DNA from 4 places in the Comamonas sp. 17RB genome. Region 4 is predicted to be linked to each of the others. Evidence: riboswitches for the same ligand, from Rfam matches in the RefSeq annotation. Region 4 holds a riboswitch; each other region holds the start of a gene.
The links. A riboswitch is a leader RNA that binds a small molecule or an ion and turns the genes downstream of it on or off. The one in region 4 is predicted to bind cobalamin.
Positions count from the first base shown of each region.

Region 1: it holds a riboswitch for cobalamin, as region 4 does, so the genes downstream of both, QM470_RS00650 (ferredoxin-like domain-containing protein) here and QM470_RS10450 (TonB-dependent receptor domain-containing protein) in region 4, are expected to answer to the same signal.
Region 2: it holds a riboswitch for cobalamin, as region 4 does, so the genes downstream of both, QM470_RS03130 (TonB-dependent receptor) here and QM470_RS10450 (TonB-dependent receptor domain-containing protein) in region 4, are expected to answer to the same signal.
Region 3: it holds a riboswitch for cobalamin, as region 4 does, so the genes downstream of both, QM470_RS03920 (TonB-dependent receptor domain-containing protein) here and QM470_RS10450 (TonB-dependent receptor domain-containing protein) in region 4, are expected to answer to the same signal.

Region 1 is NZ_JASHHY010000001.1:144,891-152,594, reverse strand. Features, by position in the region: gene QM470_RS00660 (magnesium chelatase ATPase subunit I) at 1-919, shown strand, start outside; gene QM470_RS00655 (vWA domain-containing protein) at 931-1,581, shown strand; cobalamin riboswitch at 1,778-2,017, shown strand; gene QM470_RS00650 (ferredoxin-like domain-containing protein) at 2,206-3,465, shown strand; gene QM470_RS00645 (precorrin-8X methylmutase) at 3,449-4,078, shown strand; gene cobI (precorrin-2 C(20)-methyltransferase) at 4,087-4,827, shown strand; gene cobJ (precorrin-3B C(17)-methyltransferase) at 4,844-5,641, shown strand; gene QM470_RS00630 (cobalt-precorrin-6A reductase) at 5,658-6,404, opposite strand; gene cbiT (precorrin-6Y C5,15-methyltransferase (decarboxylating) subunit CbiT) at 6,403-7,599, shown strand; gene QM470_RS00620 (cobalamin biosynthesis protein) at 7,596-7,704, shown strand, end outside.
Region 2 is NZ_JASHHY010000001.1:721,044-728,747, reverse strand. Features, by position in the region: gene zigA (zinc metallochaperone GTPase ZigA) at 40-1,230, shown strand; cobalamin riboswitch at 1,372-1,626, shown strand; gene QM470_RS03130 (TonB-dependent receptor) at 1,830-4,046, shown strand; gene QM470_RS03125 (ABC transporter substrate-binding protein) at 4,154-5,092, shown strand; gene QM470_RS03120 (FecCD family ABC transporter permease) at 5,089-6,081, shown strand; gene QM470_RS03115 (ABC transporter ATP-binding protein) at 6,096-6,905, shown strand; gene QM470_RS03110 (LLM class flavin-dependent oxidoreductase) at 6,889-7,704, shown strand, end outside.
Region 3 is NZ_JASHHY010000002.1:139,697-147,400, reverse strand. Features, by position in the region: gene QM470_RS03925 (FtsX-like permease family protein) at 1-1,603, opposite strand, end outside; cobalamin riboswitch at 1,757-1,984, shown strand; gene QM470_RS03920 (TonB-dependent receptor domain-containing protein) at 2,117-3,973, shown strand; gene QM470_RS03915 (ABC transporter ATP-binding protein) at 4,012-4,716, opposite strand; gene miaA (tRNA (adenosine(37)-N6)-dimethylallyltransferase MiaA) at 4,755-5,750, opposite strand; gene QM470_RS03905 (multidrug effflux MFS transporter) at 5,801-6,991, opposite strand; gene QM470_RS03900 (alpha/beta hydrolase) at 7,146-7,704, opposite strand, start outside.
Region 4 is NZ_JASHHY010000005.1:68,431-76,134, forward strand. Features, by position in the region: gene QM470_RS10435 (sensor domain-containing protein) at 1-1,368, shown strand, start outside; gene QM470_RS10440 (cell division protein ZapA) at 1,669-2,145, opposite strand; gene QM470_RS10445 (hypothetical protein) at 2,142-2,357, opposite strand; cobalamin riboswitch at 2,484-2,724, shown strand; gene QM470_RS10450 (TonB-dependent receptor domain-containing protein) at 2,793-4,667, shown strand; gene QM470_RS10455 (cobyrinic acid a,c-diamide synthase CobB) at 4,693-6,102, shown strand; gene cobU (bifunctional adenosylcobinamide kinase/adenosylcobinamide-phosphate guanylyltransferase) at 6,114-6,716, shown strand; gene QM470_RS10465 (ABC transporter substrate-binding protein) at 6,734-7,704, shown strand, end outside.

The DNA.
Region 1 (7,704 bases), on a different contig from region 4:
GCTGGCCGGCTCCCTGGACCTGGAAGCAGCGCTGCAGCGCAGTGCGGTGGTGTTCCGCCCGGGTTTGCTGGCGCGTGCCCATGGCGGCATCCTGTATGTGGATGAGGTGAACCTGCTGGCCGATGCACTGGTGGACCTGCTGCTGGACGTGAGCGCCAGCGGTATCAACCGGGTGGAGCGCGACGGCGTGTCGCACCAGCACGATGCGCGCATCACCCTGGTGGGGACCATGAACCCGGAAGAGGGCCAGCTGCGGCCACAGCTGCTGGACCGCTTCGGCCTGTTCGTGCGGCTGGAGAATGTGCCCAGTGCCGCGGTGCGCAAGGCCATTGTCAAGACGCGCATGGCTTTCGATGCCGATCCGCAGGCCTTTGTGGAACAGCACGCCGCGGCGCAATCCGATCTGGCGCAGCGGGTGAAGCTGGCGCGCGAACGCGTGGCGGCCGTGGCCTGGCCCGATGCCGTGCACGACGATGTCGCCCAGCGCTGCCAGGACGCCGGGGTGGAAGGGGTGCGGGCGGATCTGGTGATGCTGCGCGCGGCGCGGGCGCATGCAGCGCTGCACGGCCGCGGTGCCGTCACGCCGGCGGATGTGCAGGCGGTGGCGGAACTGGCGCTGGCCCACCGGCGCACCCAGGCTGCACCGCCTGCGCCACCGGCGTCGGGTGAGCCGGTGCAGCCACCGGAACAGCAGCCGAATGCCGAGGAACAGACACCGCCCCCGGAACCGCCGCCAACCGGTGGGGCGCAGGGTGCAGGTGCCCCGTCCGGCCAGTCCGGGCATGGTGCGGCGCCATCGGCGAATTCGTTGCCGGACCATGGCGCCCCGGCCGATGCCTGGGGCGCCATGCCGCCACCGCAGCTGGTGGCGATGAAGGCGGTCAAGGCGCTGAAGCCTTTGCCGCCAAAAAAAGCCTGACGCGCTCCGCGGTGGCGGGACTGGCCGGAAAGGCCAAGGCGGGGCGCGGTGGCAATACCTCTCGCAAGGGCCGGCTGGACGGGGCGGCCGGGCGGCGCCTGGACTGGGTGTCCACGCTGGCGTCCAAGGGGCGCGGGGCGCTGCGGCCCGAGCACCTGCGTTTTCGCCGGCGTCCTGTGGGGAGCAAGACCCTGCACTTGGTCTTGCTGGATCTGTCGGCGTCCATGCTGCGTGGTGAAAAGCTGGCCTGGGCCAAAGGGTGTTTGCTGGCACTGACCGAGCAGTTCTACCGCGATCGCGACGATATGGCAGTGATCGGCTTTGCGGGCGAGCAGGCCCGGTGGCTGCAGTCCCCGGCGAAAGCCGGGGCTTTCAATGCCGGCTGGATTGCGCCCTTGCGCGGCGGTGGCGGAACGCCGATCCAGCCCGCTGTCGACGCCGTGGAGGGCGCGCTGCGGCGTTGTCCGCCCGGCACCCGGGCCACGGTCTGGCTGCTGACGGATGGGCGCTTTGATCCGCTGCCGGTGCGCCCCGAGGGGGTGGACCGTTGCTGCATCGTCGACTTTGAAAATGATGCGGTGGCGCTGGGACGGTGCCAGCGGCTGGCGGCGATGTGGCGCGGGGAGTGGGTGCGGGCGGAGCTTTTTGCCACTGCCAGCTGAGTGCTGCGGGCAGCCAGCCTGGCGTGCCACGGGTTGTTCGGCCCCGCTGTGCAACCCGCTATGTTGCCCACTGTGCCGTCCGTTGCGGCAGGCTGCATGCCTGCAGAGCGGCGGAAAAAAGCGGTGATTTGCTGCGTTGCATCAGTGGCGGCCGATACTGGGGTGGAGTTTTCAGGACGGAGGCAGATATCGCGTAAAATTCGCGCTGATCCCAGGTGTTTCGCCGCGCACTTCGCGCAAGGAAATGAAACGAGAAGCAGGTGCGTGGTTCGCCACCATTCCTGCACTGCACCCGCAACGGTAATCAGAGAGAGGGGACGCCCGTCATTGCTTGCAGCAATGGCAGCCACTGCGCAAGCGGGAAGGCGCGTCCAGCGATCAACTCTAGGAGTTGAGCTCTGTAAGTCCGGAGACCGGCCTGGCGTGAACAAGGCGCAGCGGGAGTGCATGTGGCTTGATGGGCTCGCATCTTCGCGCCGCCAATCGCTTCCATCTTCCATCCCCCCTGCAAGTTTCAATCGTCCGGCCCGGGTATCGGCCTGACCGACTGCGGATACAGCATGGCGCGAGAGGCTCTGGGTTTGACGGTGTGGGCAGCGGCTCTGGATGGGGGCGCTGCGCACCATGGCTGATTCCATCAAGGTCCAGGGCTGGTGCCCCACGGCATGGAAGCCCATGCGGTCGGAAGATGGCTGGATTGTCCGGGTGCGCCCGGTCTGTGCCTCCATCAACGCGGCGCAGTGGGCCGCACTGGCGGCTTTGGCGCTGTCCCTGGCGCACCCCCAGATCGAGCTGACCCGGCTGGGCAATGTGCAGCTGCGCGGGGTGGCGGATGCGGACCTGCCTGCGCTGCTGTCGCAGCTGGTGGCGGCCCGGCTGATTCCCGCGGATGCGGATGCCGATCTGGCACCTCCCGTGCATTGCACCCCTTTCTACCAGGCCCATGACCGGACCCATCAGCTCGCCACGCGATTAGGGCGGGCGGTTGTGGAGCAGTTGTGCCCCAGTGCGCTGGAGCGCCAGGGCATGGCCGCGCTGCCCAGCAAGTTCGGCTTGCTGGTGGACGATGCGGCGCGCAGCCTGGGCGGCATCGCTTCCGATCTGCGGGTCTGGGTGGATGCGGGCGGCGGCTATGGCCTGGCATTGGGCGAGGCCGGCGACTGGTACCGCTTTGGCGATGTGCAGCAGCTGGTCGATGCCGCGATCCACATTGCCAGCTGGTTCGCACGTGCGCGGATGGACGTTCTTGGCAAACCGCCCACCCGCCTGCAGGCGCTGCTGCCGTCTTTGCCGCTGGATGCACCTGTCTTGCAACAGGCGGTGCCCCAGGGCGCGCAGCCGCCCGCTGCAGCACCGGTGCTGCCGGGCCCACGTGCGCAAGGCTGGGTGCTGGGCGCGCCGCTGGGGCGCATCGATGCCCTGGCGATGCAGGCGCTGGCGGCCAGCCTGCCGGCCGACACGGAAATTCGCGTCACGCCCTGGCGTTCGCTGCTGCTGATGTCGGCGGATGCGCCGGCACGTGTGGCCCAGCTGGACGCCCAGCACTGGATGAGCAATGCAGCAGATGCACGCCTGCGGGTGTCGGCCTGCACCGGAAGCCCGCGCTGTGCGCAGGCCCATGTGCCGGCACAGGATATGGCGCTGCAGCTGGCGCCCCATGTGCCGGAGCGCGGGCATCTGCACGTCAGCGGCTGCGCCAAGTTCTGCGCGCTTTCGTCCGATGCCACCTCACTGATCTTTGCCAGCCCGTCCGCACCGGACGCGGTCTGGCTCCATGCAGGCGCTGCCGGGCAGCCTGGCTGTCCCACGGTCCGGCTCCCTTACCGGGCCGGATCGGCACTGCCTGCAGAACTCCACACACTACTTCATGACCTACCACTATGAAATGCACGGTGAAGAGATTTACCGGCAATCGTTTCGCATCATCCGCAGCGAGGCCGATCTGGCCCGCTTCACGCCCCTGGAGGAGAGGGTGGCCTGCCGCATGATCCATGCCGCAGGCATGGTGAGCCTGGCACAGGACATCCATTTCTCCGCGGATTTTGCGCAGGCTGCAGAAGCGGCGCTGCAGCGCGGCGCCCCGATTCTGTGCGATGCGCGCATGGTCAGCGAAGGCATCACGCGCAAGCGCCTGCCTGCCGACAACGCCATCATCTGCACCTTGCAGGATGCCCGCACCCCCGGGCTGGCCCAGGCCATGGGCAATACCCGCAGTGCTGCCGCGCTGGAGCTGTGGCGCGAACACCTGGACGGCGCGGTAGTGGCCATCGGCAACGCGCCGACCGCGCTGTTCCACCTGCTGAACATGCTGGAGGACCCGGCATGCCCGCGTCCGGCCGCGATCATCGGCTGCCCCGTGGGCTTTGTGGGTGCCGCCGAGTCCAAGGATGCGCTGCGTGCATGGGGGCAGATTCCTTTCGCCATTGTGCAGGGGCGTCTGGGCGGATCGGCCATCACGGTGGCTGCAGTGAATGCGCTGGCGACGTCGGTGGAGTGAGGAACGTGATGAACAGCGGCAAAATTATCTGCGTGGGCCTGGGCCCCGGCGATCCGGACATGATGAGCGTGAAGGCGGACCGTCTGCTGCGCAATGCGCGCCATGTCGCCTATTTCCGCAAGCGTGGCCATCCGGGCAAGGCCCGGCAGCTGGTCAACGGCATGCTGCACGCCGAGGTCACGGAGTACCCGATGGAGTACCCGCTGACCACCGAGATCCCGCACGACGACCCGCGCTATATCGCGCAGCTGTCGGATTTCTATCTGGGCTGGCAAGCGCGCCTGACTGAGCTGGCGCGCGGCGAGGATGTGATCGTGCTGTGCGAGGGCGATCCATTCTTCTACGGTTCCTTCATGCACCTGTATGTGCGTCTGCAGCAGGAAGGCGTGGTGCCGGTCGAGGTGCTGCCCGGCATTCCCGGCATGGTGGGCTGCTGGCATGCCACGGGCATGCCCATGACCTGGGGCGACGATGTGATGAGCGTGCTGCCGGCCACCTTGGCCGACGAGCCGCTGCGCGCCCACATGGCCCGCTCGGATGCGCTGGTGATCATGAAGGTCGGCCGCCATCTGGGCCGCATCCGTTCGCTGCTGACGGAGCAGGGCAAGCTGGACCAGGCGTGGCTGGTGATCAACGGAACCATGAGCGACGAGCAGGTGATGCCGCTGCGCGATGCGCCGGAGCGCTGCCCGTATTTTGCGATTGTGATCGTGCACGGCAACGGCCGCCGCCCCGCCAATGACATGTGAGCGCAGCCGCATGGACATGGACACCACACAGAACACGGTCAAGGGTGCAGGCACAGGGCAGCTGTGCGTGCTGGGCCTGGGGCCCGGCGACGCGGCGCTGCTGACGGAGCAGGCCCGGCAGTCGATTGCCGGTGCCAGCGATGCTTTTGGCTATTTCCCTTATGTGGAGCGGCTGAGCGGGCTGGAGCATTTGCGCCTGCACGCCAGCGACAACCGCGAAGAACTGGACCGCGCCCGCCAGGCATTGGATGTGGCGGCCGAGGGCCGGAAGGTGCTGATGCTCTCGTCCGGCGACCCCGGCGTGTTTGCCATGGCCAGTGCCGTGTTCGAGGTGCTGGAAGGCGCCAGCCCGGAAGAACGGCTGCGCTGGAAGGCCGTGGAGGTGGACGTGCAGCCCGGCATCACGGCCATGCTGGCGGCGGCGGCCAGATTGGGTGCTCCGCTGGGCCATGATTTCTGCACCATCAACCTGTCGGACAACCTCAAGCCGGCGGAAGTGATCGAGCGCAGGATCCGGCTGGCGGCGCAGGCCGACTTTGCCATGGCGTTCTACAATCCCTGTTCCAAGTCGCGGCCCCAGGGCTTTGTGCGCGCTTTGAAGGTCCTGACCGCGCACTGCGAGCCCGAGCGCCTGATCTGCTTTGCCCGCAATGTGAGCCGGCCGGACGAGACCCTGCGGGTGTGCCAGTTGCAGCACGTGACGCCGGACATGGCGGACATGCGCACGGTCGTCATCGTGGGCAACAGCCTGACCCGCCAGGTGGGCAGGCATGTCTACACGCCGCGCAGCTATGGAGCGCCGGCGCATGGCTGAAGGCGGCGCCCGTCGCTCAGCGCTGGCCGGCCAGCCAGTCCATGGCCTGCTGCGGCGTCTGGCACTGCGTGCGGGCGGGCAGCAGCGGGCGGTCCACCATGACCACGGGGATCTGCAGCGCTCGCGCGGCTTCGATCTTGGCGTAGGTGTCGGCGCCGCCGGCGTTCTTGCTGACGATGCAGTCGACGGCATGGTGCTGGAGCAGGGCGATTTCGTCGGCCAGCGCAAACGGGCCGCGTGCCACCACCAGGTCGTAACTGGCGGCGGGCAGGGGCAGGGCCTCTTCGGGGCGGTCGACCACCCGCAGCACAAAACGGTGCGCACCGGTCTGGCCGGCAAAGGCGGCAAGCTGCTTGCGGCCGATGGCCAGAAACACATTGCGGCACTGCGGCGGCAGTGCCTGGGCGGCGGCTGCCATGTCCGCCACCGGCGTCCACCGGTCCTGGGGCTGGGCGGACCAGGCGGGGCGCTCCATCGACAGCAGGGGAATGCCTGCTGCGGTGCAGGCTGCCAGGGCATTGCTGCTCATCTGCGCGGCAAACGGGTGGGTGGCATCGATCACATGGCTGATGCGGTGCTGCTGCAGGTAATCCACCAGGCCCTGGACGCCGCCAAAACCGCCCACGCGGGTGGGCAGGGGAGCGGTGCGCCGGGTCAGCGTGGCGCCGGCGTAGGAATAGACGCTCGGGATGCCCGCTGCATGCAGCAGGGTGGACAGTGTGTAGGCATCAAAAGTGCCGCCTAACAGGAGAACTTGGGTCATGGCCTATCCGTGGCTTTCGATTATCGGGATTCATCCCTCGGGCCTGCAGAGCCTGAGCGCTGCGGCCGTGCAGGACCTGGAGCAGGCTGCGGTGGTGTTCGGCAGCCCGCGGCATCTGGCGCTGGCCCAGGTGGGGGAGCGTGGCCGCGCATGGCCGATTCCGTTCAGCGTGGAGCCCTTGCTGCAGCTGCGCGGTCAACAGAAGGTCGCCATGCTGGTGTCGGGGGATCCCTTTCACTTTGGCGGCGGGGCTTCGGTGGCCAGGCACCTGGAACGCGGCGAGTGGCGCAACCATCCGCAACCGTCGACATTTTCGTGGATTTCGGGCGAGCTCGGCTGGTCGCAGGAGCAGGTGCATTGCCTGGGCCTGCATGCCCGCAGCCTGGAGAGCCTGACGCCGCTGCTGGCGCAGGGCGAACGTTTTATCTGCCTGCTGCGGGACGCGCCGGCGGCGCAGCGCCTGGCAGCCTGGCTGAGCGGGCAGGACTGGGGCGAGAGCGCCCTGTGGCTGGTGTCGAATGCCGGCAGTGATGCACAGACGGTGCGCAGCGGCAAGGCCAGCGAGCTGGCGCAGCAGCTGCTGGAGCAGCCGGTGGTGGCGCCCGTGGCGGCCGCCTTCGAGGCCTATGGCGGGCAGGGTCTGCCGCAGGTGGCCGGCCGCGCGTGCGATGCCTTCGCGCATGACGGGCAGATCACCAAAAGCCCGGTGCGGGCCATGACGCTGGCGGCGCTGGCCCCGCGCAAGGGGGAGTGCCTGTGGGACCTGGGGGCCGGATCGGGTTCGGTCGCCGTGGAATGGTGTCTGGCCGGTGGCACGGCTGTGTGCGTGGAGCAGCATGCCGGGCGGGTGGCCAATATTGCCCACAATGCCGCGCGCTATGCCGTGGCATTGCAGGTGGTGCAGGGCGATTCCCTGGCCGTGCTGGCCACATTGCAACCCCAGCCACAGGCCGTTTTTGTTGGTGGCGGCTTCACCTTGGAGCTTTTCCAGGCGCTGTGCGCGCGGCTGGACCATCCCTGGCGTCTGGTGGTGAATGCCGTGGCGCTGGAAACCCAGGCCTTGCTGATGGAGCTGCACCGCAGCCATGGCGGTCAGCTGCTGCAGCTGCAGTGGAGCGAGGCCCGTCCGCTGGGCAGCATGCAGTCCTGGCATGCCGCACGTCCGCTGGTGCAGTGGTCATGGAGCTGCCCGTGACGCAGCTGACCCATGCGACGCACGTGGTCCACGCCACCCACTGGTTCATGGGCTGGGGCTTCACGTCCGAGGCCCGGCCGCAGTCGTTTGCCAGCTGCTGGGAAC
Region 2 (7,704 bases), on a different contig from region 4:
ATGAGTTATCATTATCAAATCTTGTTCATGGTACCGGCGATGGCAAAGCTTCTTCCCGTCACCGTCCTGTCTGGCTTTCTGGGCGCAGGCAAGACGACGCTTCTCAACCACATCCTCCACAACCGCGAAGGCCTGCGCGTCGCGGTCATCGTCAACGACATGTCCGAGGTCAACATCGACGCAGCGCTGGTGCGCGAAGGCGGCAGCGACCTGTCCCGGACCGAGGAAAAACTGGTCGAAATGAGCAACGGCTGCATCTGCTGCACCCTGCGCGAAGACCTGCTGGTGGAGGTGCGCCGCCTGGCCCGGGAAAAGCGCTTTGACTACCTGGTGATCGAATCCACGGGCATCTCCGAGCCGTTGCCGGTGGCCGAGACCTTTACCTTCACCGACGAAGCGGGCGCCAGCCTGTCGGACATTGCGGTGCTGGACACCATGGTCACCGTGGTGGACGGCTTCAACTTCCTCAAGGACTACGAATCCCGGGACAGCCTGCAGGGGCGCGGGGAATCAATGGGCGAGGGGGACGAGCGCAAGGTGGTGGACCTGCTGGTGGAACAGGTCGAGTTCTGCGATGTGCTGGTGCTCAACAAGACCGACCTCATCACCGGGGCAGAGCGCCTGCGGCTCATCGCCATCCTGAAGACCCTGAACCCGCGTGCATGCATCGTGGAATCCAGTTTCGGCAAGGTGCTGCTGGCGTCGGTGCTGTCCACCAAGCTGTTCAATTTCGACGAGGCGGCCAAGGCCCCGGGCTGGCTGAAAGAGCTGCGTGGCGAGCACACACCGGAAACCCAGGAATACGGCATCGGCAGCTTTGTCTACCGCGCGCGCCGGCCGTTCCACCCCAGGCGCTTTCACGCCCTGGTGGGGTCCGAATGGCCCGGTGTCATTCGCTCCAAAGGTTTTTTCTGGCTGGCCAGCCGCCCCCTCTATGCGGGCAACTGGTCGCAGGCCGGCGCCGTGTGCCGCCATGGCCGGGCAGGGCGCTGGTGGGCTGCCGTGCCCCGTGAACAGTGGCCGCGCGAGCCCGAGTCGCTGGCCACCATCACCCAGCACTGGGACGAGCGCGTGGGCGATGCCCGCCAGGAACTGGTGCTGATCGGCATCGGCATGGACGAATCGGCGCTGCGCCAGCGGCTGGATGCCTGCCTGCTGACCGACCACGAGATGGCCCTGGCCCCCAAGGCCTGGACCGGCTTTCATGACCCGTTCCCGGCCTGGGACTGACGCGGTGCATGCCCGGCTGCAGCCTTTATGCAGCGCTGCGCTCCATCAGCTGCCAGGGCATGCATTCCGGATGTGTCCGGCGTGTTGTGTCCGTTGCGGACATGTGTCCTGAACGATAATTCCTCGCTGCATTGAGATACATTTCAATGCTTGTTACGAGGTGCTGCATTGGCCTGACGGCCACTGGAGTTAAACGGGAAGCAGGTGCACTCCATGGAGTGCAATGCCTGCGCTGCCCCCGCAACGGTAAGCGAATCACCCTCTGCACCCAGGTAAGACCTGAAGCCACTGCGCACTGCGTGGGAAGGCGTGGAGTGGGCCGAAAGTTCCAGGACGGATGTCCCGGGACATCGGCATTTCGCGAGCCCGGATACCGGCCTTGTCACTTTTGTTGGACGCCGCGGGTGAGCGCGCAGTCCAGGTTGGATGGGTTCGTGCGCCGAGCTGTCCCGCCTGCGCATGCATGCCTGCGGATGTTTTCTTGAATCGGCCTTGCGGGAGAGCAGGGCCATCTGGAGCCGCGCATGCGCACCCCTTCCCGTGTTTCCCCAGGCCCCCTCTGCGGGCCTGTCGCTTTTCCCCTTTCCGCCCTGAAGCCCGTGACCGCCGGCGCCGCGCTGTGCTGCGCGCTGTGGGGTGCCCACGCCCAGGGCGTGGCCGACCACACCGCGGCCTCTGCTGCTTCTGCCGCCACGGCCGCTGCCTCCGCATCGACTTCGACATCGGCACCGACTGCCGCGCTGGGCGATGTCTTCGTCACCGCCACGGCCCGGCCCGAGGACCGTGCCCGCATTGCCGCCACCACCCAGGTCATCGACCGCCAGGACATCGAACGCTCGTCGGCCCGCTCGGTCACCGACCTGCTGGCCGAACATGCGGTGGGTTTCCTCAGCGAATGGACGGCGGCCCAGACATCGCTGAACCTGCGCGGCGCCGCCACCGACGGCCAGGGGCGCGACTTCAAGGGCCAGGTGCTGGTGCTGCTCAATGGCCGCCGCGCCGGCACGGCCAATCTGTCCAAGCTCAGCCTGACGGATGTGGACCGCATCGAAATCGTGCGCGGCCCCGCCTCGGTGGTGTACGGCAGCCAGAACATGGGCGGGGTGATCAACATCATCCTGCGCACCGGCGCCAGCGGCCCGCTGAACCGCGTCACGGTGACCGGCAGTTCCTGGGGCGGCTGGAGCACCCAGGCCCAGACCGCAGGCACCAGCGGCATGCTGGACTGGTATGTGGGCCTGAACACCAGCGCCCGCGATGACTACAAGTCCGGTGACGGCGGCACCGTCATGCAGAACACCGGCTGGAAGCGCCGTGGTGCGGTGGCCGCCCTGGGGCTGCAGATCGACAGCCTGAACCGGGTGGAGCTGCAGGCGCGCACCGACGGCATCTACAACGCGGGCTTCCGGGGATCCGGGTCCAACATCTACAGCAAGGACAACCGCGACAACCGCTCGCTGGACCTGACCTACACCGGCGCGCTGGCCGATCAGTCGGTCAGCTGGCTGGCGCAGGTCTACCACTTCGTGGACGAGGACGAATTCAACTGGGCGTCCCCCGTCATCAAGAGCGGCACCAACCCGGTGCCGGGCACGGCGCGCGACTACAACGACCGCAAGCTGGACGCCACCGGCATCCGCCTGCAGCCGCGCTTTCGCCTGTCTGCCGCCAACGACCTGCTGGTGGGCGTGGACTGGGAACGCAGCCATCTGCGCTCGGACCGCTTCCGCGTGGCCATGCCCGGCGGCCCGGCCGGCCAGGTGGCGCCGTACGACAACAACCAGACGGAAGAAACCAAGGCGCTGTACCTGGAAGACGCCCACACCCTGCTGGACAACCGGCTGACCTTGCGCGGCGGCCTGCGCAAGACCTGGGGCGAGACCCGGTTCGACCCCACGCCCAACCTGGCGTTTGCCCAGTCCAATGTGCGCAAGTACGACACCCACACCTGGTCCCTGGGTTCGACCTGGAAGGCCACCGACGACTGGAACCTGCGCGCAGGCATCGCCACCGGCTTCCGGGCGCCGACTGCCACCGAACTGGCCGCCGACTTCACCGCCGTGGGCGGCGGGCGCACCTTCGGCAACCCCAATCTGAAGCCCGAGACCAGCCGCCAGATCGAAGTGGGCGCCACCTTCACGCAGCCGGGCTGGAAGGTGGACGCAGCGCTATTCCAGAACGTCATCTCCAACCGCATCACCACCGTATCCCGGGGCCCCAGCACCAACACCTCGGACTATGCCAACAACGCCGCAGAAGTCGTGGCGCGCGGCCTGGAGCTGACCACCAACGTCGACCTCAAGCAGGTGCTGGCCCTGGGCCTGCCGGGCCAGTCGCTCAGCGCCTTTGCGGGCGGTTACTACCACTTCGACATGCGCGACAAGGGCGCGGCGCCCACCGCCAACACCGACCGCGTGCAGCGCATGTACCGCTTCCAGGCCTCGGCCGGCATGCGCTACGCGCAGGGCATGGACCGCAATGCCGGCGACTGGAGCATGCAGCTCACGGCGCTGCTGCGTGGACCGATGTGGTACGACACCGAAGAGAACCTGCTGGTGCCGCAGGGCGAACCCAGCAGCACCTACATCCACCGCAAGGGCGCCTTCACGGTGTGGAACCTGCGCGGCGACTACCGGGTGAACCGCAGCGTGAAGCTGTTTGCGGCGGTGAACAACGTCTTCAACCTGAACCGCAGCCCCATCTTCATCGCCCAGGACCGCTCGCCCTGCCTGGCGGATGCGCGCTTCCAGAACGGCGGCTGCGGCACCTCCATGCCCGGACGCGAGCTGATGGTCGGCCTGCAGGCCGACTTCTGAGGCCAGGCTGCATGCACAGGCCCGCCAGCCCCCTTCCGGAAGCACCCCAGGACGCACTTTCGGGTGCAGTTCCTGACGCGCTTCCGGGCGCACTGTCCCGGCGCGCCGTGCTGCGCCGCTGGGGCGCGGTGGCGGCGGGCGGCGCCCTGCTGCCCGGCCTTACCGTGCCCACGGTGCAGGCCGGTCCGGCCGGCCCTGCGGGGGCAGCAGAGCAGGCCATGCAGGCGGCCTCGGGCATCCACCTGAAGGATGCCCTGGGGCGCGCCGTCTGGCTGCCTCGGCCGCCCCGGCGCATCGTCACCATTTTTTCGTCCAACACCGAACTGGTCGCCGCCCTGGGGCTGGTGGACCGCATCGTCGGTGTCGAGGACTTCACCCGCTACCCGGCCGAGGTGCTGGGCCTGCCCAAGGTCGGCGGCCGGCTGGGATTTTCCGTGGATGCCGTGGTGGCCCAGCGCCCGGATCTGGTCATCGTGACCCCGGCGCGGCAGGCCGCCACCCAGCTCGTCGCGCCCATGGAACGCATAGGAGTGCCCATCATGGTTTTGCTCAGTCGCACCCTGCAGGAGGTGCTGGACAACATCCGCCTGGTGAGCCAGGCCTGCGGCGAGCCCGAACGCGGCGCTGCATTGGCCCAAGCCCTGCATGCGCGGCTGCAGGCCGTGGATGCCACCGTGGCCGGCCGGCCGCACCTGCGGGCGCTGATGGTCACCGGGCGCGCGGGCAACGGCATGCTGCTGCTGGCCCGCCCGGGCACCTACACCGGCGAAGCCATGGTGCGCGCCGGCTGCCAGCACGCACTGCCGGCGCTGGGCGTGCTGGCCCAGGTGTCGCCCGAAGCCGTGCTGGCCGCCGACCCGGATGTGCTGCTGTTCGCCGGCAACCAGGCGGGGCTGGACGATCTGCTGCACCAGCCCGGCTGGCGCGACATGCGGGCCCTGCGCCAGCGCCACTGCTGGACCGTGTCCCGCTCCGAATTCCTGATCCCCGGGCCGCGCACCTTCGACGGTATCGAATCGCTGGCCCGGCAACTGCACCCGATATGACTTCACGCACAACATGGGGGGCCGCGCTGCTGGTACTGGCCCTGTGCCTGCTGGGCGCGGCCTGCGCCGGCCACCAGTGGGCCAGCGTGCCCGAGCTGTGGCGCGCGCTGAGCGGCGACGATTCCCTGCACAGCCGGCTGCTGCTGCAGTGGCGCCTGCCACGCGTGGCGGCGGCGGCCTGCGTGGGCGCGCTACTGGGCCTGTCGGGGGCCATCTTTCAAGGCGTGTTCCGCAACCCGCTGGCTGAACCCTATCTGCTGGGCGCATCCGGCGGTGCGGCCCTGGGCGCCACAGTGGCCCTGCTGGTGCCGCTGGGCCTGCCCCAGGGCCTGGTGCTGCCGGTGCTGGCCTTTGCCGGCGCCTGGGGCTCCACCTTGCTGGTGCTGGCCGTCGCCCGGGCTGCGGGCGCGCTGGATGCGGCCGGCCTGCTGCTGGCCGGCGTGGCGCTGGCCGCCATGCTGGGCGCGCTGCGTTCTTTCCTGATGCTGGCCCTGTCCGATGAAACCGTCAGCCTGCAGGTGGTCATGAGCTGGGTGCTGGGCGGCATCCAGACCCCGTCGTGGAACGGCCTGCTGGTGCTGGCCGGCATCACCCTGGGCTGTGTGGTCGCCACACGCCCGCTGGCCCGCGGCCTGGACCTGCTGGGCCTGGGCGACACGGTGGCCAAGGGCTTTGGCCTGAACCCGGAGCGCTTCATTCCCCTGGCCGTGCTGGTGGGCTCCCTGGTGGTGGCGGCCGCCGTGGCCTACGGTGGGCTGGTGGCCTTTGTCGGGCTGGCCGCACCGCACATTGCGCGCTGGATGGTAGGGCCCATGCACCGGGTGGTGCTGCCCGCCAGCGCCCTGGTGGGCGCCATCGTCGTCACCGTGGCCGATGCCCTGGCGCGCAGCGTGCTGCCACCGGCGGAAGTGCCGCTTGGGCTGATCACTGCCATCGCCGGTGGCCCGTTCTTCATCATCCTGCTGGCGCGGCGCCTGCGCGCGTCATGACCGTGAGGTTTCCCATGCACAAGCCGCAGGACGCACCGGATACAGCAGCCGCGCCGGATGCACCTGGTGCACAGCCCGTACTCGCCGCCCAGGGCCTGGTGCTGCAGCACCGGGGCAGCCGGGTGGTGGACCAGGTCTCGCTGGCGCTGCCCGCGCGCGGCGCCATTGCGCTGATCGGCCCCAACGGGGCCGGCAAATCGTCGTTGCTGTCCATGCTGGCGGGGCTGCAAACACCCAGCCAGGGCCAGGTCCTGTGGCGCGGGGCGCCGCTGCAGCGCCTGTCTTTCGCGGAGCGCGCCCGTTGCATCGGCTACATGCCCCAGCGGTTTTCACCGTACTGGGATGTCACCCTGGCAGAACTGCTGCAGATGCGCCTGGGCCCGTCTGTGGACATGGACGGTGTGCTGCAGCAGCACGGGCTGCAGGCCTTTGCCAGCCGGCGCTGGAACTCGCTGTCCGGGGGCGAGCAGGCGCGCTGCCTGCTGGCCACCGTGCTGGCCACGGACCCGCCGGTGCTGCTGGCCGACGAGCCCGGCGCCGCCCTGGATGTGCGACACCGGCTGGAGCTGGTTGATGCGCTGGCCCAAAGAGGCCGCGACAAGCTGGTGCTGGTGGTCATGCACGACCTGGACCTGGCCTTTGCCCATTTTGACCGGGTCATCGCCATGGACCGTGGGCGCGTGGTGCAGGACCGCGCCGCCCAGGAGCTGTTGACCGATCCCGCACTGGACGCCGTGTTCCAGGTGGAATTTGACCGTATCGACGCGCCGCCCCAGGTCCTGCTGCGGGCGCGCCGCAAGAAGGAGGATGGCTGTGCGGATTGATCTGGCGGGTTGGACCCGGGAGGCCACCTTGGGCCAGCCTGGCGATTTTTTTGCGCTGTTCGAACGTGCGGACGTGCTGGGTTTTGATGGCGTGTGGTTCAGCGAATTCCGCGTGCCTGATGCGCATTGGCCGTATCCGTCGCCGCTGCTGCTGGCGTCGGCCTTGCTGGCCCGCACCCAGAGGCTGCGCGTGGGCACATCGGTGCTGGTGCTGCCGCTGCACCATCCCCTGATGCTGGCCGAAGAGATTGCGCAGGTCGACTACCAAAGCGGCGGGCGCATCGACATCGGGGTGGGGCGCGGCACCGAGCCTGCGTCGCTGCAGACCCTGCAGATCGACCCGTCGCAGACGCGGGAGCGGTTCGAGACCGCATGCCGCCTGATTCGCTCCGGCCTGAGCGGCGCAACCATTGCGGGCGGCCCGCAGGACCCCTGGCAGTTCGCCCCCCGCACCCTGGCGTCTACGGGCGTGCAGCGCCCGCACCCGCCGATCTACGTGGCCGGCTCCACCAGCGAGACCCTGGGGTTTGCGCTGGGCGAAGACCTGCCACTGCTGCTGAGCCTGGAACCCCCGGAAACCGGGCAGCTGGAACGCCTGGCACAGGTGGCCCAGCAAACCGGGCAGGACTGCGCGCCGCTGCGCGCCCGCTCCTCCCTGGCGCGCTATGTATGCATAGGCGCCACCGACGCACAGGTGCAAGCCCAGCTGGACACGCTGTGGGCCCCGTACTACCAGCGCAGGGTGTACTTCGCCGGCAAGCGCGGCATCGCGCCTGCCGACGTGCCACCCGTCGACCGG
Region 3 (7,704 bases), on a different contig from region 4:
GCGAGGGCAGCACGGCGTCCAGCCAGTCCAGCATGCTGCCGCGAAAGCTGGTGACCATCACCGTCAGCGCCACGGCCAGGCTCAGGCTGGCCACCACGCCGCCCACGGCCACGCTGGCGCTGGCCCGCATGCGGCGGGCACGTTCCAGCGCCAGCATGGACAGCGGCTGGCGCAGCGTGGCCGGCCACAGCCGCTGCAGGCCGCCCAGCACGCGATCCAGCAACCAGGGCAGCAGCGCCATGCCGCCCAGCAGCATCAGTCCCACGGCCACATAGGCGGCCAGGGGAATGCCGCCAATGGGCGGCACGCTGGCCAGCAGCGCACTGGCGGCCACCAGGGCCAGGCCGGTCCAGGCGCGCGCAGGCGTCTGGCCCACGGCGCCCAGCCCTTTGAGCGTGGCCGCGGGCGGCAGTGCACGGGCCGTGCGTGCCGGCCACCAGGCGCCGGCCACGGTGGCGGCCAGGCCCAGGGCAAAGAAGGTGGCGGCAGCCGGTGCGCTCCACAGCAGCGGGGGCTGGCCGCCGGCAAAGTAGCCGCCGCCCAGGTCCCCGCCCAGCATGCGCAGGGCCAGCCAGGCCAGTCCGGTGCCCAGCGCAATGCCGGCCGCGCTGCCGACCATGCCCAGCAGGGCGGCTTCCCACAGCACCAGGCGCATGCGCTGCGCGGGCGTGAGCCCCAGCACGGCCAGCAGCGCCAGTTGCGGTGCGCGCCGCGCCACGCTCAGCGCCAGTACGGAGAACACCAGAAACGCCCCGGTGAACAGCGCCACCAGGGCCAGCACGGTCAGGTTGACGCGGTAGGCGCGTGACATCTCGGCCGCACGCTGCTGCTCACCGCCCGGCTGCTGCACCAGCACCTGGGCCGGCCAGCCGGGCAGGGCACGCAGCGCGGCGGTGAAGGCGCTGCGGCCGGTGCCGCTGCGCAGCAGCACATCCACACGCTGGATCTGGCCGTCCTGGCCCAGCAGGTCCTGGGCGGCGCCAATGTCCATCACCGCCAGCGGGGCGCCGCCGGCCGCCACCGTGCCGGCCACGCGCAGCGTCACGGCATGGGTGTGCACGCGCACCGGCAGCAGGGCGCCGGGGGCGCTGGCTTCGTCCAGGCCCAGGGCCTGCAGTGCCGCCGGGTTCAGAAACACCGCGTCGGGCGCGAACAGTTGCAACCGGTCCTGGTCGGCAAACAGCCGGGGCTGCAGCGCAGGGGCCAGTGGGGCCGACTGCAAGGCATCGCCGCCCAGCAGGCGCAGCGACAGTGGTTCCGGGATGGCATGCGGCGCGTGATCGCCAGCCACGGCCGTGGCGGGCGTGCTGTCGATCTGCACCGTGCCCTCGATCCACGGCGCGGCATGCTGCACCTCGGGCCGCAGCGCGATCAGCGGGTAAATGCTCTGGGGCAGGCTGGCGCGCATGCCACGGAATTCCAGATCTGGCTGGCCGTTGACGCTGCGCACCGCGCGGGAAAACTCATCCAGCGCCGACTGGTTGATCACATGCACCGCAAAACCCAGGGCCACGCCCAGCGCAATGGCCAGCAGGGCGGTCAGGCTGCGCCAGGGCTGGCGCCGGTACTCCTGCAGCGAAAAACTGGCCAGCAGGCGCGGCAGCGGAGAAGCGGTGAGAGAGGGTGAGGCGGGCACGGAGGTTCCAGGGCAAAACAGCGGTGTGCACCGCCCCCGGGGCGGGTGGGCACGCCTGCGCGGCCCAGGGTTCCATGGGCAGGGCATTCGCCATCCTACAAGCCCCGTGTCAGCCTGCTGCCTACAATGCGGGGTTTTGGTGCTTGCAGCGCTGTTCTGGCGCTGCGGTTAAACGGGAAACATGGACGCCGGCGCCCGCGCTGGCACAGCATGTACTGCCCCCGCAACAGTGAGCGCACAGGTCCCGCAGGACCCGCTTGCCATCTCTTGCCACTGGAGCCATGCGCTCTGGGAAGGCTTGGCAAGCCGTGCGCCAGTCTGGATACCGGCCAAAACAGGTCCAGCATCCGCTGGCGTGCCGCTGTGCATGCAGACCCGGGTTGCTGGTTGTGTGAAGCACGGGCGGGGACGCCGGTGCCAACCATGTGTGCATCCATGCGAAATTTCCAACCATTCCCAGCGGAAGGCCAGCGCGCTTCCGTGCGTTTTCCTCTGGCGGCCGTGGCCCTGGCCGCGGCCTGCCTGGCCCAGCATGCTGCGGCGCAAAACGTGCCCCTGTCCACCACGGTGGTGACCGCCACCCGCTCTGAAACGCCGCTGGACGAAACCCTGGCCGATGTGCGCGTGATCACCGAAGAGCAGATCAGCAACTCGGCAGGCCGCTCGCTGGCCGAAGTGCTGCAGCGCTTTGCCGGCGTGCAGATGTCCAGCAACGGCGGCCGCGGCAACACGCAAAGCGTCTATATCCGCGGCAGCAAGCAGGTGGTCCTGCTGGTGGACGGGGTGCGCTTCGGTTCGGCCACGCTGGGCACGCCCACGCTGGAGTCGCTGCCGCTGGAAGCCATTGAGCGCATCGAGGTGGTGCACGGCCCGGCATCGGCCCTGTATGGCAGCGATGCCATTGGCGGGGTGATCCAGATCTTCACCAAGCAGGGCAAGGGCGTGAAGCAGGCATTCGTGCCCCATGCCGCACTCACCTGGGGCCGCGCGGGCTACAAAAAGGCCGATGGCGGTTTTGCAGGCGAGCAGTCCGGCTGGAACTACAGCCTGAACATGGCGCGCGTCATCGACCCTGGCTTCTCGGCCACCAACCGCAAGAGCGCCGAATTCCGCTCCGATGCCGACAAGTTCAACCAGACCTCGGTCACGGCGGCACTGGGTTATGCCTTCAATGCCGACTGGCGCCTGGATGCCAATCTGATGCGGGCGGACAGCTATTCCGAGTTCGACCAGGACTACATCTTCATGCCCGACTGGAGCATGCCGCTGGTGAACGGTTCGTACAACGAATTCCGTGCCGCCACTAGCCAGCTCAAGCTGTCGGGCAGGCTGTCTGCCAACTGGAACAGCACCCTGAGCGTGTCGCGTTCCAATGACAAGCAGCGTTCCCACCACCGCCTGGAGGGCCGTACCGACCGTTACCAGGACCTGTTCCAGACCGAGCAGACCGAATACAAATGGGGCAACGAGATCAAGACCCCGGTGGGTGTGGTGGTGGCCGGCCTGGAGCGTCTGGAGCAGCAGATTGCCTCGTCCGAGCGCTACGACCACAAGGACCGTTCGACCAATGCCGCCTATGCCGGCCTGAACGGCAGCCACGCGGCGCATTCCTGGCAGCTCAACCTGCGCCGTGACGACAACTCCCAGTTCGGCGGCTACAACACCTGGGGCATTGGCTACGGCTACGAAGTCCTGTCCGGTCTGCGCGCGCGCGTGGCACGGGCCAGCAGCATGAAGGCGCCCACCTTCAACGACCTGTACTACCCCATGTCCGGCAACCCCAACCTGCAGCCCGAAAGCTCCAAGGGCAACGAAATCGGGCTGGACTGGAGCGTGGGCGGCCACGAGTTCAAGCTGACGGGCTTCGACAACAAGGTCAAGAACCTGATCTCCTGGGCCGACGACGGCACCGGCATGTGGTTCCCCTTCAACATCGACAGCGCACGCCTGAAGGGCTGGTCGCTGGGCTACAGCACCCAGTGGCAGGGCTGGGATCTGTCGGCACGCTACGAGCACCTGGATGCGGTCGATGGCAAGGGCCAGCGCCTGACGGACCGTTTGCCCGAGCACCAGGCCACGCTGTCGGTGGACAAGCGTATCGGCGCCTGGAAGTTCGGCACCAGCGCACTGTATGCCGGCAAGCGCACCGACAAGCAGGGTACGGTGGACCTGGGCGGTTACACCACCGTGGACCTGCACGCCGAATACCAGTTCGCCAAGGACTGGGCGGTGCAGGCCCGTGTGGCCAATCTGACCGACAAGGTCTATGAAACTGCCTACGGCTACAACCAGCGTGGCCGCGCCGGTTTTGTCACCTTGAAGTGGACGCCGCGCTGAAGTCGCGCCGCTAGCACGGCCCCGCGGGCCGGCGTTGTTCAGGCCGCCGCAATGCCCCGGGCCGTCAACCGCAGCACCCGGTCGGCGCGGGCCGCCGCGTCCGGGGAATGGGTGACCAGCACCAGGCTGGCGCCGGCTTCGCGGGTCTGGGCCACCAACAGGTCCATGGTGCGGGCGGCCGTGTCCGGGTCCAGATTGCCGGTGGGCTCGTCGGCCAGCAGCAGGGCCGGGCGGTGCACCAGGGCGCGGGCAATGGCCACCCGTTGCAGCTGGCCGCCGCTGAGCTGCTGGGGCAGGCGCTGCCCCATATCGCCCAGGCCCACGGCCGCCAGCATGGCCTGCACGCGGGCGTCCTGCTCGGCCGGGGTGCCACGCGCCAGCAGCATCAGCGGCAGGGCCACGTTCTGCGCCACGCTCAGATGCGGCAGCACGTGAAAGGCCTGGAACACAAAGCCCACATGGGCACGGCGCCAGACAGCCAGACCGGCTTCGTCCAGCCGGCCGATGTCCTGGCCCTGGTGCAGCACCTGGCCCTGGTCCCAGCGGTCCAGCCCGGCCAGGCAGTTGAGCAGCGTGGACTTGCCCACGCCCGAATCGCCGACGATGGCGACAAACTCGCCCGCCACCACCTCCAGGTTGACCTGCTCGAACACCGTGGCCGCATCGGCCCCTGTGCCATAGCGTTTGGCCAGGTCCACGACCTGAACGTTGGCGGGCGGTGTGCTGGCAGCTGGCAAGGACATGGTGAAGGCAGTCAACGGCGGGAGACGGGAGAGGCGGCTTACTTGGGCAGGCTGGCCTGCACTACACCCCAGGCCGCTTGCACCAGTTGCACGATGGCGTCGGGGGCCTGGCAGTCAATCGGGTGGCGCTGGGGCATGCTGCGCAGCCAGGTGATCTGGCGCTTGGCCAGTTGGCGCGTGGCGGCAATGCCTTTTTCGCGCACCAGGTGCATGTTCAGCGCGGGCTTGTCGCGGCGCTCCTGCCAGTCCAGTTCCTCCCACACCTGGCGGTAGCCCACGCAGCGCATGCTGGGCAGGTCCAGGTGCAGATCGGGACGGGCGCGCAGCGTGCGCACCTCGTCCACCAGGCCGTGCTCCAGCATCTGCTCGAAGCGCTGGGCAATGCGCTGGTGCAGCCAGGCCCGGTCGGTCGGTTCCAGCGAAAACAGCGTGGCATCGAAGCGCGGCGCCGATGCATCTTTCGCGGTATGGAAGCTGGACAGCGGCTTGCCGGAAATCTTCCACACTTCCAGGGCGCGCTGGATGCGCTGGCTGTCGCCGGGCGCCAGGCGCTCGGCGGTGACCGGGTCCACCTGGGCCAGCAGGGCGTGCATGGCGGGCCAGCCGATGTCGGCGGCCTGGGCATCCAGCGCGGCGCGCACTTGCGGGTCGGCGGCCGGCATCTCGTCCAGGCCTTCAAACAGCGCCTTGAAGTACAGCATGGTGCCGCCCACCAGCAGCGGCACGGCGCCACGGGCACGGATCTCGGCCACCAGGCGTTCGGTGTCGCGCACGAATTCGGCGGCGGAGTAGCTTTGTGTGGGCTCCAGGATGTCGATCAGGTGGTGGGGCACGGCGGCCAGCTCGGCCGGTGTGGGTTTGGCCGTGCCAATGTCCATGCCCCGGTAGACCAGCGCGGAGTCGACGCTGACGATTTCAGCGGCCAGGCCGCGCTGCTGCAGCACGGCAGACAGCGCCAGCGCGGCAGCGGTTTTGCCGGAAGCGGTGGGCCCGGCAATGGCAATGCAGGGCAGGGAAGAGGCGGAAGCGGTCACGGTCACAGAAAACAGATCAAGAGCGGGGCAGGAAAAAGGGCAGACGAGGCTCAGGCGGCCGGGGCCACGCCCCAGCGGCGCACCAGCACCCAGGACGCCAGGGCCGTCCAGGCTGCCCAGAAGGCTGTGCCGAAGACCAGAGGGTACACCGTACCGTCCAGGTGCTGGCCCAGCCAGGCACCCATGGCAAAGGCTGTCAGGGTCATGGCGCAGCCGTTGAGTGCCGCGGCGGTGCCGGCCGCCTGCGGAAAGGCGCTGACGGCGCCGCTTTGCCCGCAGGGCTGCTGGATGCCGTGGGCCACCATGTACAGGCTGAACGGCAGGGCATAGGCCCAGGCATTGGCCACATCCAGCAGGGCGGCGGCCAGCAGACTGCCGGTGCCGAGTACGGCCAGCAGCCCGGCTACGGCCACGGTGCGGCGCACGCCCAGGCGCTGCAGCAGGCGGCGGCAGAGGATGGTGCCGGCGATATAGCAGGCACCGTTCACGCCCAGCAGCAGGCCCACATCGGCGGCGGTCCAGCCCAGCACGCCGATGAAGGTGAAGGACGAGGCCGCCAGGAAGGTGAACAGCCCGGCGTAGGAGCCGCTGGTGGTGGCCGTGTAGGCCAGAAAAGTGGGGTGGCGCACGATGGCTGCCCAGGTGCGGGCCAGCTGGCGCGGCTGGGTGGCATCCGGGCGCGGCGTGGCCAGGCTTTCGCGAAAGCGCAGGGCCACCAGCACCAGCGTGGCCGCGCCAAACACCGCCAGCGCGGCCATGGTGGCGCGCCAGCCGAAGTGCTGGGCCAGCTGGCTGCCGGCGATGGGGCTGGCACAGGCGATCACGCCCAGGCCGGTCAGTGCCTTGGACATGGCCTGGGCGCCGGCCGTGGGGGTGTACAGATCGCGCACGATGGCGCGCGCAGCCATCACCCCCGCGCCGGTGGCCACGCCCTGCAAGGTGCGCCAGGCCACCAGCCAGTCCATGCTGGGCGCCAGCGCGCAGCCCAGGGCGGCCACCACATACAGGGCCAGACCGGCCAGCAGCACCGGGCGGCGGCCCCAGCGGTCGGACACCGGGCCCCACACCAGCTGCGAACCGCCAAAGGCCAGCAGCAGGGCGGTGAGCGTGAGCTGGGTCTGCGCCACCGGGGCCTGCAGCTGCGCCGTCAGCAGCGGCAGCGCGGGCAGGTAGAGGTCGGTGGTGATGGGCTGCAGCCCCAGCAGCAGCGCCAGCAGGCCGATCACCAGCAGCGGCGACATGCCGCGCAGCGGGGTGTCGAGGTGGTGGGCAGGGACAGGGTCCGCAGGGACCGAAGAAGAAGCGGGCGCGGCAGGCATACAGGGCCGCGAGCCTATCAGATTGCGCAAGGCTGCGCGGCGGGCCGGGCAGCCGCTCGTGGAGCAGGGGCCGGGTTCAGTTCCTGTCCCGGCCTTTGTCTGCGGTGGTGCTGCGCCCCTGGCCCAGCTCGGCCGGCCACAGCTGCTGTAGTGCCACACGGTACTGGGCCAGTCCAATGGCACCTGCGTTGTGGTGGGTGGCGCCGTCCACCAGCACCCAGCGCTTGGGCGTAGGGGCAGCCTCATAGAGGCGCTGCCCCAGGCTGGAGGGAATCAGCTGGTCGGCGCTGCCGTGCACCACCAGCAGCGGTGCCTTGAGCTGCGGCACCTTGTCCACCGAATCGAAAGGCTGGGTGATGAACGGCTGGAACGGCAGCCAGCCCCATTTGAAGGTGCGCGCCACATCGGCAATGCGGGTGAACGTGCCTTCCACGATCAGGCCGCGCACATCGGGCACGCGCGTGGCCAGGTCCACCGCAATCGCGCCACCCAGCGAATGGCCGAAGATGAAGCGCGGCCGGTCGGGGTACTGGCTGGCCAGCCAGTCCCAGGCGGCCTGTGCATCGGCACGGGCCGAGGCTTCGGACGGCAGGCCCTTGCTGCTCTGGCCAAACCCCTGGTAGTCCACGGCCAGC
Region 4 (7,704 bases):
ACCCAGCAGCAGGCGGCGCAGCAGAAGATCGAACAACTGGCCTTCAGCGATGCGCTGACCGGCCTGCCCAACCGCCTGATGCTCGGCCAGCATGTGGAGCAGGCCATCACCCAGGATACGCAGGCCGAGTTCGCCATCCTGTTCCTGGACCTGGACCGCTTCAAGATCATCAACGACTCCCTGGGTCACCAGTTCGGCGACCGGGTGCTGCAGCTGGTGGCGCAGCGCCTGCAGTCCTGTCTGCGGCCGCTGGATGTGCTGTGCCGCCTGGGTGGAGACGAATTCGTCCTTTACCTGCATGCGTGCCAGAAGCAGCATTCCGAGCGGATTGCCCGGCGCATCCAGGATGCAATGCGCGAGCCGTTCGTGCTGGACGGTCTGGGCTTTTCGGTGCAATGCAGCATTGGCATGGCCCAGTACCCTGAGCACGGGCGCACGCTCAACGAACTGATCAAGCAGGCCGACACCGCCATGTACCGGGTCAAGGCCAGTGGCAAGGGTAGCTTCGGCTTCTACGAGCCGGCCATGTCCAACGGGCTGCTGGGCCGGGTGCAGATGGAGCACGCGCTGCGGCAGGCGCTGGACCGTGATGCCCTGCGCGTGGTCTACCAGCCCCAGGTCGAAATGCACACCGGTAGCATCGTCGGTTGCGAGGCGCTGCTGCGCTGGACGGATGCACGCCTGGGCGTGGTCTCGCCCGGGGTGTTCATTCCGCTGGCCGAGGAGTCCGGCTACATCGTCAAGCTCGGCGCCTGGGTGCTGGAGCAGGCGGTCAAGGAAGCAGTGCGCTGGGTCAAGCAGGGCCTGGGCGTGAAGGTGTCGGTCAACGTCTCTTCGCTGGAGCTGCACCAGCCCGACTATGCGGCGCGCGTGGCCTCGCTGCTCAGTGCCTATGGCCTGCCGGCATGCTGGCTGGAGCTGGAACTCACCGAGTCTGCCCTGCTGCAGAAGGAGCCGGTCATCGTGCACTGCATCGAACAGCTCGCGGACCTGGGTGTGCAGCTGGTGATCGACGACTTCGGTACCGGTTATTCCAACCTGGCCTACCTCAAGCGCATGCCAATTTCCAAGCTCAAGGTCGACCAGTCCTTTGTGCGTGGTCTGCCGCAGGACATGAGCGACAAGGCCATTGTGGAGGCGGTCATCGGCCTGGGCCGCGCGCTCGATGTGGAGATCGTCGCCGAGGGCGTGGAAACCGCCGCGCAGCGTGAAACGCTGATGCGCATGGGCTGCGGCTTCTACCAGGGATTTCTGTGTGCCCCGGGGGTCGAGGCGGCTACCTTCCAGGCCATGCTGCGCGCCCAGGCGGCAGGCCTGGAAGCAGGAAGTCTGGGGGGCGGAGTGCCGGGAGAAGACCGGCCGGTGTAGCGGCCTTGGCCGCCGGGATGAGGGTGGGGGGTGTCTGCAAAAACCACCGCGCCGTCATCCTGAACCGGGGGTTCAGGTGGGCGAGGGCAACCAGACGTTGGGTTCGTCTAACGCGAGACGATCACGCTTGCCTGGCAATGTACCAAGCCCGTGCTCAGGGAGCATTGGTTCAAGGCAATATAAAGCACGGCAGATTTGCAGACGCCTTTATTTTAGCGCGTGCCCGGCGGCTTGTGGTGGACCGGATGGAGAAAAGGGGGATTTGCGCGGCAGCAGCTTTTCGGCGCTGCCGCAAGGCCTCTACAGCAGCTTGCTGTCGACTTCCAGCGCCGCTTCCAGGCGTTCGATCAGCGCCTGAGCCTGCTGCAGCTCGTGCTCGCGCAGCACCAGCAGCTCATGCAGCTGCGCGGCCAGTACCTGGGCTTCTTCCTGTGCCTGCTGCGCTTGCTGCAGGGTGTCGTCCCGCGGTGTGTCTTCCAGCGGAGCAGCGGGCAGTGCGTCGGCTGCAGGGGCCGCGGGTGCCAAGCCGTTTTCCAGCGTCAGCTCCAGCTCTTGCTCCAGTTCCTGCACGCGGGTGTACAGCGATGCACTCTCGAACGCCAGATTGACGGCGGCCAGCACCCCCACGCGTTCGCGGGCGCGCACCTTGCCGGTGTTGCGGATGCGTTCCATGTCCGCATCCACCCGCTGCACGGCGGCCAGCAGCATGTCTTCCTGGCCCTCGGGGCAGGTCAACACATAGTCTTGCTGGAGGATGCGCGCTTCGATCTGGCTCATGGTGCCTCTTGGTTGGCGGGCAGGCGCTCAATCAGTGCGTCCACCCGTGCACGTGCCGCCTGCAGGCGCGAGCGCAGGGAATCGCGCTCCTGTGTGAGCGCGGCCACCTGCTCGGCCAGCAGGGCATTGGTGCGCTGAAGCTCGGCGTGGCGCAGCAGCAGGCGATCAACACGCTCTGCCAGCGGCTCGATCATGGAAGGCTGCGAGGTCATGGACATAGAGGGTAGCAATTGTAGGCGTGCCTAAATGTAAGCAGGTGAAATAAGGCCGAATCAGCCTGCATATGACGCTGGAAAACACCGGTGCACAGCAGTTTTTCTACGAACGGCACGACTGAAACTAAAATCGCGGCTGTTGGTGCTCGCAGCGCGGTTCACGCGCAGCAGTTCAACGGGAAGCAGGACGGCCTCGTTTTTTTCAGAACCCGCCCAGCCTGCGCTGCCCCCGCAACGGTGAGTCCCTGGTGCATGCCATGCACCCCCGCCATCTGATACCGCCACTGGATGCCTTGAACAAGCGTCTGGGAAGGCGATGGTGTGGAGGACCAGCCCGGATACCGGCCAACACTGGTGTGCCCGCTCGAGCGGGCATGGTTTTGCCCATCACTGGCGGGGAGGCTGGTACGGGCGACTAGGTGTTTTTTTCTCATGTTTTCGAATGTTTTGAAGGCCGGTGCCGTGGCGCCCGCCTTGCCGTGGTCTGCCGTGTCGGCAGCCATGTTGTGCGCGGTGGCGGCCGCTGCCCAGGCCCAGGAGAGCCCCTCTGCACGCGCCACGCTGGAGGAGACCGTGGTGTCCGCCACGCGCAGCGAGCAGCGCCTGTCGGACGTGATTGCGGACATGACGGTCATCGACCGCGACCAGCTGGACCAGCAGGCCGGCCGGTCGCTGGAAGACGTGATGGCCAAGCTGCCCGGCGTGCAGATCACCCGCAACGGCGGCCCCGGCACCGAAACCGGTCTCTACCTGCGCGGCGCCAGCAAGCAGCACACGGCGGTCTATATCGACGGCATCCGTGTCGATGTGCAGAACGGCTCCGGCGGTGCGCAGTGGGAATCCCTGCCGGTGGACCTGATCGAGCGCATCGAAGTGCTGCGCGGCCCGGCAGGTGCGGTCTATGGCTCGGACGCGCTGGCGGGCGTGGTGCAGGTGTTCACCAAGCGCGGAACCGCCGGCGTGCAGCCCTTTGTGGGCCTGGGGGCCGGCGAGTACGGCAGCCGCAAGGCCGAGGCTGGCATCAGCGGCGCCCAGGGCATGGTGGATTACGCGCTGGGCCTGTCCTATGCCGAAAGCCATGGCTTCGACTCCAAGAACCGCGGTGTGCACAACGAAGACCGCGATGGCTACACACGCAAATCGGCCAACGCCCGCGTGGGGCTGCAACTGAACGCCGACCAGCGCCTGGAGCTGACGGCCCTGACCAGCCGCACCAATGCCGGGTATGACGCCAGCAAATCGGTCAAGGACGACCGCGGCCTGCGCGCGCTGGATGCCTATGGCCTGAGCTGGACCGCCCAGTGGACGGAGCGCTTTCGCACGCGCCTGTCCGTCAGCGAATCCACCAACCGCTACGAGACCTCGGGCACCAGCACCTACGAAGCCGAAACCCGGCTGCGCACCATGCTGCTGCAGAACGAGTGGCTGCTGGGCCCGGGCACCTTGAGCCTGGCGCTGGAGCGGCGCGAAGACACGCTGGAAAACACCGGCCTGAAAAATACCAGCCACAGGGACCGCGACCAGACCGGCGTGGCCATCGGCTACGGCGCCAAGTTCGGTACCCACAGCGTGCAGCTGAATGCCCGCAGCGACGAGGACAGCGACTTCGGCCGCAAGAACACCGGCGGCATCGGCTACGCCTGGGCATTTGCGCCCCAGTTGCGCGCCACCGCCTCCACCTCGACCGGCTTTCGCGTGCCCAGCCTGTACCAGCGCTTTTCGGACTATGGCGATCCGGCCCTGGCACCCGAAGAAAGCCTGAACAAGGAAATCGGTCTGCGCTGGGCCGACCAGGGCAACCACCTGGGGGTGACGCTGTACCGCAACAAGCTGCAGAACCTGGTGTCCTATGAAAAAGGCCTGGGCAGCTGCGGCAAGACGTCCTGCTATGTGAACGTGGAGCGTGCGCAGCTGCAGGGCATCACCCTGACCGGTGCCTACCGCACCGGCCGGCTCAAGTGGTATGGCTCCGTGGATTTCCAGAACCCCACGAACGAGGCCACCGGCAAGCTGCTGGAGCGCCGCTCGCGCCGCTTTGCCACCCTGGGGGTGGATGCCGCCGTGCACGGGTGGACACTGGGCGGGGAAATGCAGGCGGCCAGCCGCCGCTACAACGCCAAGGACGAGCAGGTCATGAGCCTGGGTGGCTACACCCTGTTCAACCTGTCGGCCTCCACGCAGGTGGCCAGGGACCTGACCCTGACCGCACGCATCGACAACCTGATGGACCGGGCCTATACCTTGGCCCAGGATTACGCCACGCCGGGCCGCACCTTCTGGGTGGGCCTGAAATGGCTGCCCCGTTGACCGCCGGGGCCGCCGGAAAGCATGCATGTTGACTGATACTTCCGCCCAAGCTGCGCGCCGCTGCGTGGCCGTGTTGGTGGCGGCCCCGGCATCGGGCCAGGGCAAGACCACCGTGACCGCCGCGCTGGCGCGCTGGCACACCCGCCAGGGGCGCACGGTGCGCGTGTTCAAGTGCGGCCCGGATTTTCTGGACCCCTACTGGCACCAACTGGCCAGCGGTGCACCGGTGCACAACCTGGACGGCTGGATGGTGGGCATGGACGAGGTCCGGGCCCGCCTGCATGCCGCCGCCGGTGAGGCCGATGTCATCCTGATCGAAGGGGTGATGGGCCTGTTTGACGGCAGCCCGACTGCCGCCGATCTGGCCCAGCAACTGGGCGTGCCCGTGCTGCTGGTGGTGGATGCGGGCGCGATGGCCGGCTCGTTTGGCGCCCTGGTGCTGGGCATGCGGCAGTACCAGCCGGAGGTGCCGTGGGCCGGGGTGCTGGCCAACCGCGTGGCCACCGGCATGCATGCGCAGATGCTGCAGACCAGCCTGCGTGAACCCGATCTGTGGCTGGGCGCGCTGGCGCGCATCGGCCAGGGCAGGGATGCACAGCTGCTGCCGGAGCGCCACCTGGGCCTGGTGGCCGCGCACGAGCTGCCCGATGCCATGGCACGGCTGAACGCCGCCGCCGACCAGCTGGCCGACACCCCGCTGGGCCAGATGGACTGGGCCGCCTGGCAGCGCTGGAGCGTGGAATTCCCCGCAGCAGCAGCGGCCCAACCGCCGGCCGGACAGCAGGCGCTGCAGCCCTGGCTGCAGGGGCGCACGGTGGCCGTGGCCAGCGATGCGGCCTTCAGCTTCATCTACCCGGCCAACCTGGACTGCCTGCAGGCCATAGGGGCCAATCTGGCATTTTTCTCGCCCCTGGCTGGCGAAGGCCTGCCGCCCTGCGATGCCCTGTGGCTGCCCGGCGGCTATCCGGAACTGCATGCCGGCAAGCTGGCGGCCAACACCGGGCTACAGGCCGATTTGCGTGCCCACGTGGCGGCGGGCAAGGCGGTGTGGGCCGAGTGCGGCGGCATGCTGGCCCTGGGCCAGCAGATCACCGATGCGCAAGGCCAGTCCCAGCCGCTGTGGGACATCCTGCCGGGCACGGCGCAGATGCAGACCCGGCTCGCCGGTCTGGGCATGCAGCAATGCCAGCTGCAAGGCAGCGTGCTGCGCGGCCACACCTTCCACTACTCGCGCTTTGACTGCAGTGCGCCGGAGGTCGGGCGTACCAGCCGTGCACGCCAGCCGGTGGAGCCCGGCAAGGGCGAGGCGGTCTACCGCCAGGGCAGCGTGCACGCCAGCTACTTCCACGCCTGGTTCCCTTCGCACCCGCGTGCGGTGGCCGCCTTGCTGGGGGCCGAGCCGGTGTGCTGGGGCGGGCCGGCAGAGCTTTCATAATCCACGCCACCATGAGCGATTCCCTTTCTTCCCCCGTGGCCTGGCAGGAACTCATCCTGGGCGGCCAGAAAAGCGGCAAGACCCGCCGTGCAGAACAGGCTGCGCGTGACTGGCTGGATGCCGCCCCCGGGCGCAGCGCCACCTACCTGGCCACCGGCCAGGCCTGGGACGACGAGATGCGCGCCCGCATTGCCCGCCACCAGGTGGACCGGGCTGCGCGCGTGCCGGGCATGCAGACGGTGGAAGCGCCGCTGCAGCTGGCCCAGGCCCTGCAGGCCCACAGCAACCCCCAAACGCTGGTGGTGGTGGACTGCCTGACCATGTGGCTGACCAACTGGATGATGCCGATGGAGGCCGCCGCTTCCTCCACGTTCTCCACGTCCGCGGAGCCATCGCCGGACTGGGGCGCACAGCGCAGCCGGTTGCTGCAGGTGCTGGTGCACTGCCCCGGCCCGGTGGTGCTGGTGGGCAACGAAATCGGTCTGGGCGTGATCCCCATGGGGCGCGAGGTGCGCGCCTTTGTCGATGCGCTCGGGGTGTTGAACCAGGACGTGGCCGCCGCATGCAGCCGTGTGACCTTGATGGCAGCGGGTTTGCCGCTGCAGCTGAAATGACCGGGATGGCTTCTTCCATGGCACTGCCGCGTACTGTGGCCCAGGGGCTGCGTCACCGTGCTGCGGCCATCGCCTGCCTGGTCCTGTGGGCGGCGCTGCCGTCCATGCCCGTGCAGGCCGCCGCCGTGCCGCCGCCGCTGGCGGAAAGTGCGCGCCTGGCGCCACAGCCCATCACCGACGACCGGGGCAAGACCGTGCAGCTGGCCAAGCCGCCGCAGCGCATCGTCAGCCTGCTGCCCTCGCTGACCGAAAGCACCTGCGCGCTGGGCCTGTGCGACCGGCTGGTGGGCGTGGACCGCTACTCGGACTGGCCGGCCGCGGTGCAGAAGCTGCCCGTGGTGGGCGGCGGGCTGGACCCCAGCGTGGAATCCATTGTCGCCCTCAAGCCCGACCTGGTGCTGCTGTCCAATGCTTCCAAGGTGGCAGAGCGTCTGGAGTCGCTGGGCATCAAGGTCGCCGCGCTGGAAGTGAAATCGCAGGCCGGCGTGCACAAGGTGCTGGACAAGCTCGGCCGGCTGCTGGGCGTGCCCCAGGCCCAGGGGGCCGACCGGGTCTGGCGCGAACTGCAGACCGGCGTGGCCGATATCGCCCGGCAGATGCCGGACAGCGCCAAGCAGGTGCGTGTGTACTTTGAGGTGAGCCGCGGCCCGTATGCGGCAGGACCCCAGTCCTTCATCGGTGAAACGCTGACCCAGCTGGGCGTGCGCAATGTCGTGCCGGCCGATCTGGGGCCGTTCCCGCGCCTGAGCCCCGAATTCCTGCTGCGCGCCCAGCCCGATGTGATCATGCTGGGCAACCGCAGCATGCAGGTGGCCACCAGCTACCCCGGCTGGAACAGCCTCAAGGCCGTGCGCGGCAACCAGGTGTGCACGTTCAGCGAACAGGAATCCAATGTCATCGTGCGCCCCGGCCCGCGCATGGCCGAAGCGGCGCAGCTGATTGTGCGCTGCCTGATCGACAAGGCGCCCAAAGCGCCGCCCTCGGGGGT